Regions from separate parts of the Desulfuribacillus stibiiarsenatis genome, predicted to be linked through region 2. Evidence: riboswitches for the same ligand, from Rfam matches in the RefSeq annotation. Region 2 holds a riboswitch; each other region holds the start of a gene.
What was found. Region 2 has a riboswitch for cyclic di-GMP ahead of BHU72_RS04335 (DUF192 domain-containing protein). Riboswitches for the same ligand answer to the same signal wherever they lie in the genome.
Positions count from the first base shown of each region.

Region 1: linked by a shared signal. The riboswitch ahead of BHU72_RS15075 (type II secretion system protein) and the one ahead of BHU72_RS04335 (DUF192 domain-containing protein) in region 2 are both predicted to bind cyclic di-GMP.
Region 3: linked by a shared signal. The riboswitch ahead of BHU72_RS08640 (ABC transporter substrate-binding protein) and the one ahead of BHU72_RS04335 (DUF192 domain-containing protein) in region 2 are both predicted to bind cyclic di-GMP.

Region 1 is NZ_MJAT01000040.1:91,918-97,557, forward strand. It holds gene BHU72_RS15065 (prepilin peptidase) at 1-236, shown strand, start outside; gene pilM (type IV pilus assembly protein PilM) at 319-1,395, shown strand; cyclic di-GMP riboswitch class II at 1,599-1,682, shown strand; gene BHU72_RS15075 (type II secretion system protein) at 1,797-2,252, shown strand; gene BHU72_RS16660 (hypothetical protein) at 2,431-2,877, shown strand; gene BHU72_RS15085 (O-antigen ligase family protein) at 2,878-4,461, shown strand; gene BHU72_RS15090 (hypothetical protein) at 4,451-4,885, shown strand; gene BHU72_RS15095 (type IV pilus modification PilV family protein) at 4,941-5,351, shown strand; gene BHU72_RS15100 (hypothetical protein) at 5,374-5,640, shown strand, end outside.
Region 2 is NZ_MJAT01000006.1:59,792-65,431, reverse strand. It holds gene BHU72_RS04350 (TadE/TadG family type IV pilus assembly protein) at 1-76, opposite strand, end outside; gene BHU72_RS04345 (A24 family peptidase) at 73-588, opposite strand; gene BHU72_RS04340 (Flp family type IVb pilin) at 657-836, opposite strand; gene BHU72_RS04335 (DUF192 domain-containing protein) at 930-1,274, opposite strand; cyclic di-GMP riboswitch class I at 1,351-1,438, opposite strand; gene BHU72_RS04330 (hydrolase) at 1,748-2,287, opposite strand; gene BHU72_RS04325 (ferredoxin) at 2,449-2,637, opposite strand; gene BHU72_RS04320 (ATP-binding cassette domain-containing protein) at 2,740-3,405, opposite strand; gene BHU72_RS04315 (ABC transporter permease) at 3,424-4,209, opposite strand; gene BHU72_RS04310 (ABC transporter substrate-binding protein) at 4,187-5,182, opposite strand; gene BHU72_RS04305 ([Fe-Fe] hydrogenase large subunit C-terminal domain-containing protein) at 5,431-5,640, shown strand, end outside.
Region 3 is NZ_MJAT01000022.1:181,638-187,277, forward strand. It holds gene BHU72_RS08630 (GAF domain-containing protein) at 1-1,812, shown strand, start outside; gene BHU72_RS08635 (GGDEF domain-containing response regulator) at 1,784-2,797, shown strand; cyclic di-GMP riboswitch class II at 2,910-2,993, shown strand; gene BHU72_RS08640 (ABC transporter substrate-binding protein) at 3,076-4,221, shown strand; gene BHU72_RS08645 (ATP-binding protein) at 4,221-5,640, shown strand, end outside.

The DNA of each region.
Region 1 (5,640 bases), on a different contig from region 2:
GCGGGGACATTAAGTTCGCATTTGCCATAGGCTTGTTTACTGGCTGGAAGCTGATGTTTTTGATGCTTTTTATCGCGTCGTTACTAGGATTATTGTATGCCGTGCTACTTTCCTTCGCAAAAGGATTTAAAAGAAGAAGACAGATTCCGTTTGGTCCATTTCTCGTAGCTGGTGCAATGATTGTACTCGTCTGGGGAAATACAATACTTGATTATTACTTTTCTTTATTCCTATAGAATAGTGTAATAGGGAGAAGCTTCAAACAATATGATAATTATTGTTGTAGCATATAAACTATAGAAGGGGCTGTATGGTCCTATGAAATTCTTAGAGAAATATCTAAAAAAGAAAATTCAACATATCGGGCTTGACTTAGGCAGTTATTCGATAAAGATGGTTGAGCTTAAGCAAGGTGAAAATGATGATACTCATATGGTTGAGAATTATGGGATGCTTCCAATCCCTACGGATACTATCATCGATGGTGTGATTAAGAGACCAGATGTCATTCGCGATGCATTAGTGGACCTTAAGGAAGAACGAAATATCAAGAACAACGCTACCGTTACGATGGCTATTAGTGGTCGTAATGTCATCACTCGACCAATTAAACTACCAATTATGCCATTAGATGAACTGGATCAAGCGGTCCATTTCGAGGCTGAGAAATATATTCCGACACCACTGGATCAATTCTACTTGGATTATACAATACTTGGAGAAACGATTGTCGATAACACACCACACTATAACCTGCTACTGGCTGCAGTTCCGAAAGATATGATTAGCAACTTGATTCAGATAATTGAATCTGCCCATCTTAAGCCATATGCTGTGGAGATTGAGCCGTTATCGTTATACAGAGTATGGTGTTCCCATTACTATGATGAAGCTTTACCGAACCAAGCGATATTAAATATGGGTCATAGTAACTGCCATTTAGTCGTTTTTCAGAAGGATAACATTCAGTTCACGAGAGGTATTCCAGTTGCTGGACATCAAATCACCGATGCGATTGTTCATTCCATAGGGAAGGAAGTTGCTGTTGCTATAGATCTCAAGCATAAACAACGCGTGGGGAACATTGGGATAGAAGTCGTGCCCGAAGAAACAACGACATCCCCTTATGATGAATACTTAATTGGTGAGTCGATTACCGATATACTAAGCTCACTGACACAAGAGATTCAAAGATCTATTGATTTTTACCAGATGCAAGCGAAAGTGCGTCTTGACCGACTTATCATTACAGGTGGATCATCCAATCTTCAAGGGCTAGATGCATATTTAGAAGCAGAAATTGGCATTCCAGTCTTAGTAGGCGCATATAGTGAATTAGACCCAATGTATAGTCTTGCTACTGGACTTGCTATGAGGGAGTTTATGGAACGATAAGAAATCTGCACCATAAACAAAACTTAGCAATTGCAAGTCGTGAGCGCAGCAAGTACCTTAGTTGCTGTTACTTATGATCAGAATTCTATAAATTCTGATTATGTGAAGAAAGTCGTAGAATTTTATTGTGAAATAGGACCTTTGATGGTATAATTATATTAGTTTAATATGGGTGAACACCTGTATTTACTATACAAGCAAAAAACTTTTAGGAATGCTAAGATATTTAGTCTGTATGTGGTCACTTGGGCTAGATGGAGCGAGTAGTGAAACCGATCCGCACTTATTAATTATTTTTTACTTAGTAAGTTTGGTTCGGTTTTTATGTTCTGCCGATTCTGAATTTACGCATAAGATGTAACAAACAAAAAAACGGGAGAGTGAAAACATTGATGCGTTTCATGAAGAAAAGCAAGAAGAATCAAAAAGGTTTCACATTAGTGGAACTATTAGTAGTAATCGCAATCATTGGTATTTTAGCAGCGGTTATCGCACCAAACATTTTCGCACAGATTGAAAAAAGTAAGATATCAGCTGTAATTTCTGAGTACAGAGCAATTAAAACAGCCGCAGTCTTATATAGTACAGACAATAATGCAACAACTGTTGCTACATCTAACTTAAGTTCCTATTTAGAAAAACCAATTGGACCTGCACCTTTTACTGATAGTTATTCGATTACTGATGGCAAATTTTTAGCAGTTCCTGGTATTACAAGTGAGGTAGGCGACAAAATAGCACAAACTATTATTCGTACTAATGCTGGAACGGCAAATAGCGTTGATGTTTATTGGCAAGGTGGCTCTGCTCCAACTGGCACTAATACTGGAACACTTAACATTCGTTTACTACCATAATCTGTTTTTCTTGCAATCGGGAACAAACCCGACCTCATACGGGGTCGGGTTTTATGTTTATATTTGGCGGTGAAGCATGTCTTACCTTTCTATAACAAAATTATTTCATACGAAAAATCTATTGATTGCTTTCTTCATCATAGGAATCATAGCGTGGATTACTTGGATGCCTTTCTATATGTTTAAAGAAAATCAAATTAATGAGCGATTTATTCAGGCAGAACGTTCCATTAAATCTGCTACTGAGTCCTATCAGGCAGGAGATTTAGACACGGCGTTATTCCATTTAGAAATGGCAGATGAAATATATCCTAATTATTATCAAGTGTATTTACTTCGAGCAGATTGGTTATGGGAATCAGATAGGCATCTAGAATCAGTGGTAGCGTATCATCAGGCCTTACGAATCAATTATCATTGGGAACGGGCATATGAGCGGATTATTACGTTTTACGAGAACCAAGGAATGTATAATGAGGCAAACCGATATAGAGAACTTCTCGCAGATTTAGTTCCAGAAGAACAAGAAACAACAACTACATCAGAAGATAAGTTACCGTCTTATATAGAGACTGAATCAGAAAATCTATTTCAGCAAAAAGAGATAAGACGGGAGGAAATTTAAATGTTATCCCGTGTATCGTCTCAGAATATTATTGTTGGTCTAGTTGGATTATGTTTATTTTTGATTCCAATTGCTGTTCGTGTCATACCAGTCCATCAAGATACTCTTATAGGTGGATGGATGTGGACAATGTGGCAGTCCAAACTATATGGTGATTTTGATGGCTTCTTCTTAATAAAGAGTTATATATTGTATCTCTTAGGAATGGCTATAACGCTTTTGTTTCTACTCTTAGTTCGTAAAAAAGCGATACAAATAGAAAATGATGTAATTTTAAATGCAATGTATGTATTTGGTATCTGGATTGTTATTTCTGCCTATTTATCTGATTTTCCAGCCGAAAGTTTCTTAGGGTATCGTGACCGATATGAAGGCGTTTTTGTTATTATTATGTATATTTTAGTTTTGACGGTTACTCGGTATGTTGTAGCATCTCCTAAGAATGTATATTGGCTTTTAGTCTTTGCAACGAGTGGGGCAATTATAGTCGCTGTTATATCACTATGTCAATTTTATGGGTATAACCCTTTACAAGCTTCAAGTCTCGGGTTACTTATAAAAGGTGCAGACTATAAAGAGATAGCGAATTTCGGGAATTTCACTCATAGTGCATATGGGACTTTGTATAACCCCAACTATTTAAGTGGTTATATGAGTATTGTTTTTTTCATACCATTTGTATTCTACTTAAATACATCAAATAAATGGATAATTGGTATTTCCTTACCGATTCTATTATTATTCTGGGCATCCTTAATTTCAAGTAAGTCGAGTAGTGGTACGATGGCTGTGGGCGTTGGCATACTCATTGTTGTAGCATTAAGAATGCTATGGAAGTGGTATTCATGGAGAAAGCTTGCTATATTACTTATACTAATGATTGTAATTGTTGTAGGTATGGATGTATATGCAAATGGTGGGATGTTTAATGAATTTACAAGTATTTTCCATTATGGGGTGAATGTGTTTCAAGCTTTGATTAACAATACACCTGAAGAGAGAGTCAGTTTTCCTTCAACAGAAACTTCTAGTGACATTGAATATTGGAACTTGTTGCAAAAATACTACCCACACGAAAGTCCGCTAGATCGCTTAGGAAGTGGTCGAGGGTTTATCTGGAGAAATTCATTGGAAATGGTATACCAAAAGCCGATTTTCGGTTACGGTATGGAGACATTTGCTCACCATTTTCCACAGGGGGACTTGAGGAAGTTTAATGGGTTAGGACAGATGAAGATTATTGTCGATAAGCCTCATAATCTTTATTTGCAAATAGCAGTGGGAGCTGGGATTCCAGCATTACTTATTTTTATCATCATAAATTTATGTGTTTTATTACTTATTATAAAGAAAATATATGAAGACTATTTACATCAGAAAATCGATACATTACTGATTACAGCTACATTGATGATTGTAGCGTATCTTGTACAAGGAGTTTTTAATGATAGTACCATTGGAGTATCGATTCTATATTGGATTTTCCTTGGTGTTCTTTTAGCAGTGTTACGTTGGAGAGAGGCTAATCCCGTTTTTACACTTGACGAAAACGATAGATTGGAAGAGGGATGTCATGGAGAGTAAACGCGGTAATCATGAGCAACAAACTATTCATGGGCAACAATCTAATCATGAAATGACAGAGCAATTTGATAATAGTAATAAAGATAATCTGATGATTAAGAGCCGCAAAATCTCCATCTGGCGAATATCTATCATAACTATATTAGTTAATGCATTCCTATTTCTTGGAGTTCAATATGTACTAAATGAGATCGATGAAAATATATGTTCACACAGGTTAATAGCCTTCCGAAACGCTGTCATTTATTTTGAACAAATTCACAATCGTTTTCCTACTAGTTATGAAGAATTAGAAAGGGAGACGAAGTTGCTAGGAAAGCTTGAGAAAGGAAAGTATCGATGGGTACAAGGACAAGGGAGTGAATCGCCACAATTACATTGTTTAAAACATAATAGAAGTAGTAAAGATTTATATTTACATTAAACTACATTCAAACGTATTCTTTAAAAGATGAAAATTTCATCATGAGGTGATAACCATGTGTGAAACAATAAAAAAGAATCAAGGCTTTAGCTTAATAGAGGTTATTGTAGCGATGGTTATTATAGGGATAGTTGGTGCGTCCTTTAGTAGTGTTGTCTTCACTGGATCCAAAGCGAGTACTAGTAATAAAATGAAATTAGAAGCATTAATGATTGCGCAAGACGTTTTAGAAGAAATTAGAATTCAACGCGATTTATCAACAAACTTAGAAACGTGGAGAAGTACCCATTTTACGTTAGACAATGGACAATGGAAGGCAATCAGAACCCGTGATGGGATATATTTCTACGATACGATTCTCAATCTTTCCGATTATAATGGGAATAGGATGAAGGAAGTAATTGTAGAGGTTATACCACAAAATGGTGGTCAATCGGTTTTTCTAGCAACAAGATTTCGTAATTGATATGTTGTAGGGGGTGATGTCATTGAAACAGAACATAAATAATCGGTCAGGGTTAGCCTTACCATTAGTAATCCTGGTTGTTTTGCTAGTGACATTACTTTCTGGAGTTATGTTAACTGCTTTGAATAATGAATTTAGAACTAGAGCTGCAACGGAAGAAATTATATCGACGAAATATTTTTCGGAAGCTGGAATTGAGCATGGAATCACAGAAATAACGAAAATCATTGAAGATCAAATGGCAATCGCGAGAACAGGTGCGCAACTTTTACAAACAATAAATGTCACA
Region 2 (5,640 bases):
ATAAAATTATAAGTATCGGAAGTAATAACGCCATTTCAACGAGCGATTGTCCCTTTTCATCTTTAATAAACCTCATAATAACCACCCTTTAGTGAATAAACTGATAACTGCTCCAAGAGCAATTGCCACGCCATAAGGATATGTTGTTTTCATGTTTTGTGAGTCTAGAGCGACTAAAGGCACCTTCATTCCGCATTGAATTGCTGAAAGATAATATCCTAGAGATCGTATGATATTCCAGGCATCTTTACGAGACAAAATGACAATCGCTATAGTTCCACCAATAAGTGCCATATACACTGCGGTAGTGAGTACAAACGCATACCCTTTAATTGCTCCAATTAAAGCTAACAGCTTGACATCTCCTGCTCCCATTCCACCCAGCATAAAAGGAATCAATAGTAATAGTAACCCCATCACAAATCCTAACAGTGAAGTTCCCAAGCCAGCCCAACCAGCCTCCATCGTATGCCATAGGATTGTAACAGCAAGGGAAGGGAAGATGATTTTATTGTAAATTTTTCTTTCTCTAATATCTGTAATGGTGCAAATGATTAAAACAAGCAGTAGAAGTATGTCAAGTATCATTGGTATCCCTCGCAATCTGTTTTTTAAAAATGGCCTTACGCTGAATACGCAAGGCCATTTTAAAATTCCTATGGAGTTTCGCGGTTTGTTACGATGTCTACGACTCCATCATACATTTCAATAATCTGCTCTCTTAGTAATGCTAGTGCTCCAACTACTGCTACCGCGATTAATCCTAAGACTAATCCATACTCTGTCATCCCTTGTCCTTGCTCTTCACGTACTAATGATTTTAATTTGTTTATCATATCATTCGCTCCTTTAATTTGAGTTTTTTTGTTTTTGTTCTTTTGTTTAATTAAGCTTTTTATCAGTTGTTTACTTATTTCTATAGTTTGTTTCTAATGTTGAATTTCTAATTGATCGCCAATGTTTGTGTTTGTTTCACTTGCCCTACCAGCTGGAAGCTCGATGACTGACTGGGAAGCTTTATAATACTTTCCAAGCTTATAAGGCTTCATTTTGTGATCAATTGCAATGACACGATTCTTATCATCTAAGTAAAGTACATCAATCGTGTAGTTCATGAAAAATGTGTGAATCGACCGGCAGGGATGAATCTGTAAACCACAATCCGCAGATAATTCTTTCGTAAACATTAAACCTTTGAATCGTTTCCAAAAGGTGTCTGCCTTAAAAAGTGAATTCGCTAGCGTCCTGTGGTTCGACAGATTGATTAAAGCCATTTCACTCCTCCTTTGTATAAAAAATATCCCTGCTTTCGCCGAAAGTAGGGATAAAATATGTAAAACACCCTAATCTTTCGGTAGCTGGCGAGCATCGTGCACGAAACACATTAGCCCCTGTAGCTTTGCGTCACTGACTTTCATCAGTTTTGCCTTTATCGAGATTCAGCGATGTTTAATCGATGAATCTTTGTTATGTCTTTATTATACTTACAACCACCAAGATAAGCATCCATCATATTTCGCGATTATAAGAAATAGAATTCTATGTCTTAACGCTTATAACAAATATCAAAAGTCCTAATAAAAAACGTATTTCTGAAATATAATTCTATATTTCAGAAATACGTCATAGGTATAATTCCTTTTTGCTCAAATCGCAAGATATAACCAAGATTATACCATTTAAATTTACAGTTTTTTCCGTAACTATTTTCCTAGGCCAATCAATTAATATAGGTCAGATGGCCTGATTATTTTATAATTTTTAGAATCTTTTTAAACTGTTCTCCTTCGGCTTTACCTAACAACTCAAACAATGACATTTCTACGCTTGTAACCCCTATTCCCTTGTTACTTAATTTATCAATTGCTAGCTCTAAATTTAGTTCAGTCCTTGATGAAATAGCATCAATTACTACTTCTACGTCATATCCCCGTTGTTTTAAGTCCAATGCCGTCTGATACACACATATATGAGCTTCTATGCCAACTAATAATACTTGTTTTCTATTATAAGCAGTTAATGTATTTATAAATTCCTCGCTAGCCCCACAGTTAAAACAGTTCTTCGATATTGCCGACCAATCTGGAACTAAAGCAGTAATTTCCGGTACTGTTGCACCTATCCCTTCTGGGTATTGCTCTAACGCAATAATAGGTATTTCTAATACCTGTGCTCCTTGAATCATTTTCTGTACATTTTGAATAAGTAGCTCTTGATCTTTCATTGCTTTTACTAACTTTTCTTGAATATCAATCACTACCAATACTGTATCTTGCGTAGATAGCATTTCGACACGCTCCTATGAGTTTTTCATAAAGTATAACATATATAACTGCAAGAAACGTACTTCTAATGGACACGTACCTGAAATGAAAAAAAGAGATCAAATGAAATTTCCAAATGATCTCTTTTTCAAATACTGCTCATATATTCCATCTAAACAATTGATTAACTAATAGGAATCGCGTCAGTAGGACAGGATTCCGAAGCTTCACGAACACTGTCTTCTAAATCTGAAGATATTTCATTAGATTTTACATGCGCTTTACCGTCATCATTCCAATCAAACACTTCGGAACAAATATCAATGCACGCACCACAACTAATACATAAATCTTGATCTACAGTTGCTTTCATTGCCATTTAAATAATCCCCTTCCAAATAAGTTGACAATATATTCAATGTATTGCCTTATCATAGTTTGAGCAACTCTAATGAGAAGTATTCACCTTAAATTCTCAAATTTTCTTCGTCTCTATAATTCTAAATGGAGGTCCCTCACAAATATACTGATAATCTGCAAAATCCTTTACTTCAAGGTCATCATGGGTTACAAACAGCACAGTTTTTCCTTGAGAAGTAAAGGTTTCTTTCATGTAGTTTATAATTTGAGTTTTAATCCCTTGATCAAGTCCTTTAAACGGCTCATCCATGATAAATATTTCACCGTCATATGCTAATGCCCTAGCAATTGCTACCCTTCGTTTCATTCCTCCACTTAGTTGATTGGGATAGTAATGCTTAAATTCCAGTAAGCCAACAATATCTAAGATAAAATCCACTGGTACACAGGCAGGTTTACTGTTAGATTTATCAGTAACAAATAAGATATTTTCTAAAAGCGTAAGCCACGGTAGTAAGCGGTCCTCTTGAAAAATACACGATATAGTTGGAGTCTTTAATTCTATACGATTATTTTTGGGGTTCTTTAGATACTGTACAATTTCAAGTAGAAATGTTGTCTTGCCGCATCCTGATGGGCCAAAAAAACAATGTGTATAACCAAATGGAAGCGAAACCGAAGTTTCTTCGATTACACTCACATGATTGTATGTTTTTTTGGACAAGACGATGTTCAATGTTCTATCTTTACTCTCTAATGATAACTGCGATTGATTATTCATATTCTTTTAGGAGCCCTCTCATACAATATTATCGTTACCCCTTAGGTATTTTACTTTCATTACTTTTTGAAATAGACTTTCTAAGCATACGCTAAGAATAATGACAACGAAAGTCCATGCGAACAATTCTACTGAGTCAAGATATACTTTTGCATTAAAAATGTTAGAACCGATTCCGAACCTTGGATGACTGAGAACTTCTGCTGCAACACTGACTTTCCAGCCAAGTCCTAAGGTAGTGGAAACAGCAGCTAAAATATATGGTCGTATGGAAGGTAGAAATATCTTAGACAATATTTTCTTCTTTGTTACTCCATAAACCTTAGCCATTTCCACTAGAGTACGGTCTGTATTGCGAATGCCCTCAATCACATTTGAATAAACAATTGGAAAACACATTAAAAAGCATATGAAAATTGGTACATTCGACGATGAAAACCAAAGCAACGCTAGGATTATAAACGACATTACAGGTGTTGATTTAATCGCTGAAACAAATGGAAACAATAAGTCGTAAAATACTCGATTAAAGCTAGCGATAATACCAAATGCTGTTCCGACCGTCAAAGAAAGTAAAATGCCAACAAGGACCCGAAACATGGTAGAGCCTATTGAAATCCAGAAAGATTGTTTTACAATAAGATCTGTTATTCTAATTATTACATCAATTGGTGCAGGTAAGTATAATTCCTTCTGTATATATACGTGTAATAGATACCAGAGGGATATCCAGAACATTCCAATGCTCGTAATATATAAGAATCGAGAATATTTCGATCTGCTATTGGAAGTAGAAACCCTCATCTGCTAATTTTCCTCCTACGGACTTAGGTTCATAGTCAAAAAGCGTTTGATAATAGTGTTCCAGATATGGTTTTGCATCAACTGCTTTCATTAAAACAATATTAGAATCAGGAATCGCCTTACGTGCTATTTCTTTCTTTGGGAGGATGTTATGCTTTTCCATCCATTCTGCAGCTAAATCCATTTGCTCGTTAACAAAAGTCACAGACTGGTTATATTCTTCTAAGAATGTATGAATTAGCTCGGGATTCGACTGAGCGATAGATTTTTGGACTACTATACTACCCATTGGTAAGATATTTCCTCCTGTAGATGACGACCATTGTTGATTTAAATCTAATGCAACGCGAATTTGAGGATTTTTAGCTATCGCCGTTGTAACATGCGGTTGCGGCAATACAGCGATCTTCACATCACCAGCTGCCATAGCCGTTGCTAAATCCGCATGCTCTAATTTGAACTCTAATTGTACATCCTCATCAGGTTTTATTCCATTTTGCTCTAGTATATAACGAGTGATGAAATCGGGAGTTGCTCCTTTCCCACTAATACCGATTTGATTGCCTTTCAAGTCTTCTACTGTTTGAATCTTTTGACCATTCTCAAGTACATATAATACCCCTAGTGTGTTCACGCCTGCCAGTTGCACAGCACCATTTGTACGATTATATAAAAGCAATGCTACATTCGACGGTACTGCTGCTATATCAACTTCACCGTTAACTATCTTTCCAATCATTGCGTCGGGACTATCATATAAAGTAATGTCATAATGTAACTGTGTTTTCCCATGTAGATTATTCTCGATAAGCTGTACCATCCCCATTCCAGTGGGTCCTTTTAAGGTAGCAATTCGAAGAATTTGTTTATCCTCGCTTTGAGAAACCGGCTTTTCTTCAATTTCACAAGCAATCAGTACCATTGTAAGAAACATAATTAGTGCTAAAGACAAGATTTGTTTTGTGATTTTCAATTTTCTCTCTCCATTCATCTTTATGTATATTTTAAAAAGTTGAAGCTATATGTTAATATCATATCATGGAAGATATCTATAATCATTGAAATAAATGGTTAATATATTCATAGGTAATTTCTTCTTGTCAATTCTGATATCTTTCGTTATGATACAATTGCTGCTTTATAATAATTCTAAATTAAATTCTAAGCTTTTTTATTGTAGTTGTAAATATATTTTAAAAGAAAAGGTATAGGAGGGGTACTATGAAATCTTATGATAATTCTTTATTTGATGTTGAAATTGATGAGTCCCATCTTGATTGTTTGCTAAATCCTGATAAACAAAAACCGGTTTTGCGTTTAGCAGAGTGTTCATGTTCCGATGAAATGCGTAAAGTTTGTGATAAGGTTTGCTTTTTTGAAGCATTATCACGTGATGAATACGGAAATGTTGCCATTCATGAAAATTGCTGT
Region 3 (5,640 bases), on a different contig from region 2:
CGCCCCAATGGAGAGTCCTGGGATGCTGAGGTCCATTTGATTGCTTTCAAACATCAAAACAGACAACTTTTAAAATATACTTTATTTGATATTACGGAAAGAATAAGAAGAGAACAATTGCTAGAAGTACGTTTGCGAATTGCAGAGTTTGCGACGAACCATACACTAGACCAACTTTTGCAGAAAACGCTGGATGAAATTGAGCAAATTACCGAGAGTCAGATTGGTTTTTTTCACTTTTTAAATGAAGACCAAGTGACATTAGAGTTACAGATGTGGTCTACGAATACAATAGGATCGATGTGTGCAACCGAAGGACGAAAAGCCCACTATAATATAGGTGAAGCAGGAATATGGGTTGAGTGTATCCATCAACGTCAGCCTGTGGTTCATAATGATTATGATAGCGTACCGCATAAGAAAGGACTGCCAGACGGACATGCACCGATTGTAAGGCAACTTGTGGCACCAGTCATTCGAGGGAATCAAATAGTAGCGATTATAGGGGTTGGGAATAAACCCCGAGACTATACGTCTAGAGACGTCGAGTTGGTATCAGCTCTGGCCGACCTTGCATGGGAGACAGCAGCACGGAAACGCGCTGAAGAAGAGATGAAAGCGTTGCGCGACCAAGCATTACTGGCAACGAAAGCAAAATCTGACTTTCTCGCCATGATGAGTCATGAGATTCGTACGCCAATGAATGTAATTATTGGTATGGCAGATTTATTAGCAGAAACTCCATTAAAGAAAGAGCAAAAGCGATATATCGATGTGTTCCGGCGTTCCGGAGAAGATTTGTTAAATATTATCAACGACATTCTAGACATTTCTAAGTTCGAAGCAGGACGACTTACTATTGAGAGAATCCCATTTAACTTGTCGCGATTGATTCAAGATGTTTCTGATTTATATATGCATCAAGCCATACAAAAAGAAATTCAGTATTCATCGCATATTCACATTGCTGAAGGTTTCTTTGCAGTAGGTGATCCAACCAGGATTCGCCAAATCATTGGGAATCTGCTGTCAAATGCTGTGAAATTCACAGAGTCCGGGAGCATTCGATTGATAGCAGATTGCCTAATGGAAGACGATGGTCATTTGTGCTTAATTTGCCGAATAGAGGATTCAGGAATTGGTATTGCCACAGAAAAGCTACAAGAAATATTCGAACCTTTTTCACAGGCCGAAAGTTTTATCACACGTAGATTTGGTGGAACAGGACTTGGGTTAGCCATAGCTAGGCAGCTAGCTTTATTGATGCAAGGTGATATTGCCGTTGTCAGTGAAGCTGGGAAAGGGAGTACTTTTGTATTAGAAGTGCGGATTGATGCATATGACTCGGAAAAGGATTATATTACGAATTTATCCCATGGTAAACACAAGAAATCGATAGAAACCAATAATGGGAAGCCATTAAAAATCCTAATTGCGGAAGACTCGATTGACAACCAATTGTTGATGAAAGCATATTTAAAAAACCAAAATATTAAGGTGGAGTTTGTAGACAATGGAAGGTTGGCCGTTGAATCTTATCAAAACAATGAGTATGATCTTGTGATAATGGATATTCAAATGCCTGAAATGGATGGCTATACAGCAACTTCAGAAATCCGTAAATGGGAACAAGTAAATCAGCGAAACGCGACCCCTGTTATTGCACTTACCGCCTTTGCACTTCAAGGAGACCGTGAACTTGCGATGCAAGCAGGATGTACTGAATATATGACCAAGCCAATCAAAAAACAAAAGATTGTGGAATTATTAAAAAGGTATCGGGGTGAGGAAAACGAAGATACTAATCATTGACGATTGTCTGGATACCCAAAGATTGCTTAAGAAATACATTAGTGATTATTTGGATGCAGAAGTAGTGGCAGCAGTTTCGGCAGATCAAGGAATATCGGTTCTTACGGACGACGTGGATTTAATTCTACTAGATATTCTCATGCCAGAAAAAGACGGTATCTGTGCTTGCCGGGAAATTAAAAGCAAGGAAGCATTTCGGGATATACCAATTGTAATTGTAACTCAATATGACAATCAGGAGATTTTTAGAGATGCTTTTATAGCGGGTGCATCAGATTTTATTAAAAAACCGTTTAATAAAATTGAGTTATGTGCTAGGGTGGGCTCACTCTTACAACTGAGCGCGGAAATGAAAAAAAGAAAAGTTAGAGAAAAAGAGTTACAAGAGCTTAATGCACAGCTTCAAGATCGTAATGAAACCTTAAAAAAGCTCTCCATGATTGATGGACTAACAGGAATTGCTAACCGAAGGTACTTAGAAGAGTACTTAGAGCGTGAATGGCGCTATGCCGTGCGAAACAAAGGACAACTATCCCTTGTAATGTTTGATATTGATTATTTCAAGTTATATAACGATTACTATGGTCATCAGTGTGGCGATGATACACTAAAAGCGATAGCGCAAACAGTGGAGAAAATCTTAAAGAGACCTACGGATATGGTAGCACGTTACGGTGGAGAAGAATTCGTTGTCATTCTACCAGCAACTGCCATTCATGGGGCGATGGAAATTGCGAAACAAATTCGTGGTTGTGTCGAGGGGCTTCAAATCTGTCACGAAAAGTCAGCCATCTCTGACTATGTAACGATTAGTCTCGGGGTTACGACAATACATAATTATACTAGTGATTCGACCACGACACTTATCGAACATGCAGACAATGCTTTGTACAAGGCCAAAAATAGTGGTAGAAATAAAGTTGTGCAGTATGAAGAGGTTATAGAGAACTGTAGCTTTATTAACAATACTTGTAGACTCTCGTAGTGCGTGTTTTTATAAGAGATATCATTTGGTGTCCTGAGTATTATAAGCTATTGCAAATGACCTAGTTTAACTTTATAATACGAGTGGAAAGCAATTTCTAAGAATATTCGTTAAAGCATAAGGGAGCTAAGATAAACAATTCTAACATGGACGCCTGAATTGTTTGGAGCAAGTGGCGTAACCGACCAGTTATTTCAACTGGTCTTTTTTATACGCAAAAGTTGATTTTCCTTTGAAATATTATTTGAGCAACAAGTATTGAGATTGTAGGTGTTCACGTGGCGAGAATCATAACAACAAAAAGTATTACCTCGGTGATTATAGTATGTTTGCTATTAGTAGTCCTGTTGTGGCTGAGAACGGAATCGCTCCAGACGAAAACAATCATAATTATAACGAAAGACCAAGAGAATACAGCTAGCCTTAATCCATCCCGTTTAATTGTAGCGGCTGAATTAGCTTTAGCTGATTATCAAAAACAAAAACAACGATATCCTATCACCCATCAATATATTACTTATACGGGCGAAGAACAGGAAGGATATGATAAGGCAAGGCAGTATCTGAAAGAAAACAAAAGCGTGGTTGCAATCGTAGGAGATTTTAATAGTGCAGGAACAAAGTTACTCGCAGAGCTTGCGATGGAATTTGAAATTCCTCATATATCATTTTTCTCAACAGATGAGACGATATTTCATGAAAAGTCATGGAGTTTTTCCATTCGAAATCGAACGGCACATGAGATGGATACGATGGTGCAGCTCATCAACAAACATCTACAAGTAGAACAAGTGACAATCCTTTCTAGCGAAACGTCTAATTTAATCCAAAGAGCAGAAGAACTGGAACTGGCTTTGAGTTCTATAGGAATCAAAGCACAAGAGATACTAACGGTAGAATCAGGGCAAATAGATTTTAGTAACGAAATTACCCGGATTAAGGGGCAACTGACGGGCAAGGCCGTCGTTATTTTTCTAGGGTCGCAACAACTTGAACACTTTTTGCAACAATGTCAAATGGCAGAGATAACACTTCCGATTATTTCTACAGGAGTAGTTCTGCATCCAGATATTCTTCATGAGTTTGTTGGAATAAAGGGCAATGTATATTCTGTAGTGCCAAAAATTTATCTAGATTATGCAGAGCGAATAGATTTAGTAACACTTATGGAGCGTTATAAGATAGCCATAGGTAATCATCGATTGGACGCCTCTGGGCTGTGGATTTATGATGGATTTCAAGTGATGTACGAAACGATGAACGCGTCTAAAAATAGCTCTCAATTAAGAAATCTCTTGCGTGACTATAATAAAAGGCATGTAAGTTATATGATATCATTTGATGAACATGGTCTAATCAAAGATAGTGGTTTCATCCCCGTAACCATTCAGGGCAGCCGGTTTATAGAGGTGGAGATTCCGTAATGTTCAATAAAAATTCTAGAATAGTTTTCAATAGATTACAATGGCGGCTATTCCGGCAGTTCACAATTGCGGGATTAGTTCTGATTGTCTTGTTAGCAGGTCTAATATACAAGTACGTGACAGAAACAACCATTGAGTTATACCAAGCGAACGCAAGGATGGTACTAGAACGTTACGAAATAACAGCTAGGTTATTCTTGAAGAGAGAAATGGAGATATTAACGCTACATTATAAGCTGCTAGGTTATGAGCAAAGTGATAAAGTTCTAGAAAGCATCAAGGATAATCCTAAATACTTAGAATCATATATTATGAACGCAGAGGGTTTCATTACCCATGCGACTGTTGATAGGATGATAGGATATCAATACAAAGGTAAAGAAATCTTTAAAGTAGCGAGGAATGCAAATCAGCCATTCCCGTTGATAAGATTCCATCCCTTTGAGCAAAGATTACTTATCAATCTTGTCATTCCGACCTTTAACGATCGTAGGCAGTTAACTCAGATTGCAGTACATGAACTAGATCCAATTTGGTTAGAAGAACGCTTAGAATTTGAGTATCAAGCAAGTGATGGAGAAATTCATCTAGTAAATACAAATGGAATTATCTATTTAACGCTGCCCAAGAATGATTCAAAAAAACTGAATGCATTTGGAATTGCTACGTCCATCTTTGACTATGGATTTACGCTGGAACATTTAGAACAAAACCAGAGTGGACTGAATGATTTTATTAGTGATAACCATTTAATTGTTTATAAAAATATAGATTCTGATTTAGGATTTGTTGTCAATCGCGTCTCATTAGATACAATTAGTGAGCAATTGAGAAGTATCTATGTCATCATGGTTAAAGGTGCCCTTGTTGGAATGCTTTTTTTCATATTTTACGGCTTTTATGTAGCTAGGCGAACCGTGAAACCAATACGTGAGTTATCTGTTCAATTGAAGGAAGCACTGAAAGGTGAAAAAATGACCGTCATTTACGATCAACAATCGGAGCTTTCAATCATTGGTGACGCTTTTAATCAAGCTTGGGAAGATAATAAAATCATGAATCAGCAGTTAGTAAAAGAGAGAGAAACAGCAAAGCGTGAAAAGCAAAAAGCTGAAGAAGCAAATGCTGCGAAAAGCAGGTTTTTAGCTACAATGAGTCACGAAATACGAACCCCAATGAACGCTATTATTGGTATGACGGATGTATTAGACGAACTAGCCAACACACAAGAACAAAGAAATTATATTCGTATATTGAAGAAAAATGGAGAGCATCTATTAAAAATTATTAACGCAGTCCTCGATTTAGCTAAAATAGAAGCAGGAGAAATAAAGCTGTCTATGAGTGCAGTTAATGTTTCGGAAATGGTATATGAAGTAGGGGACACCTATAGCTATATAGCAGATCAAAAGGGTTTGC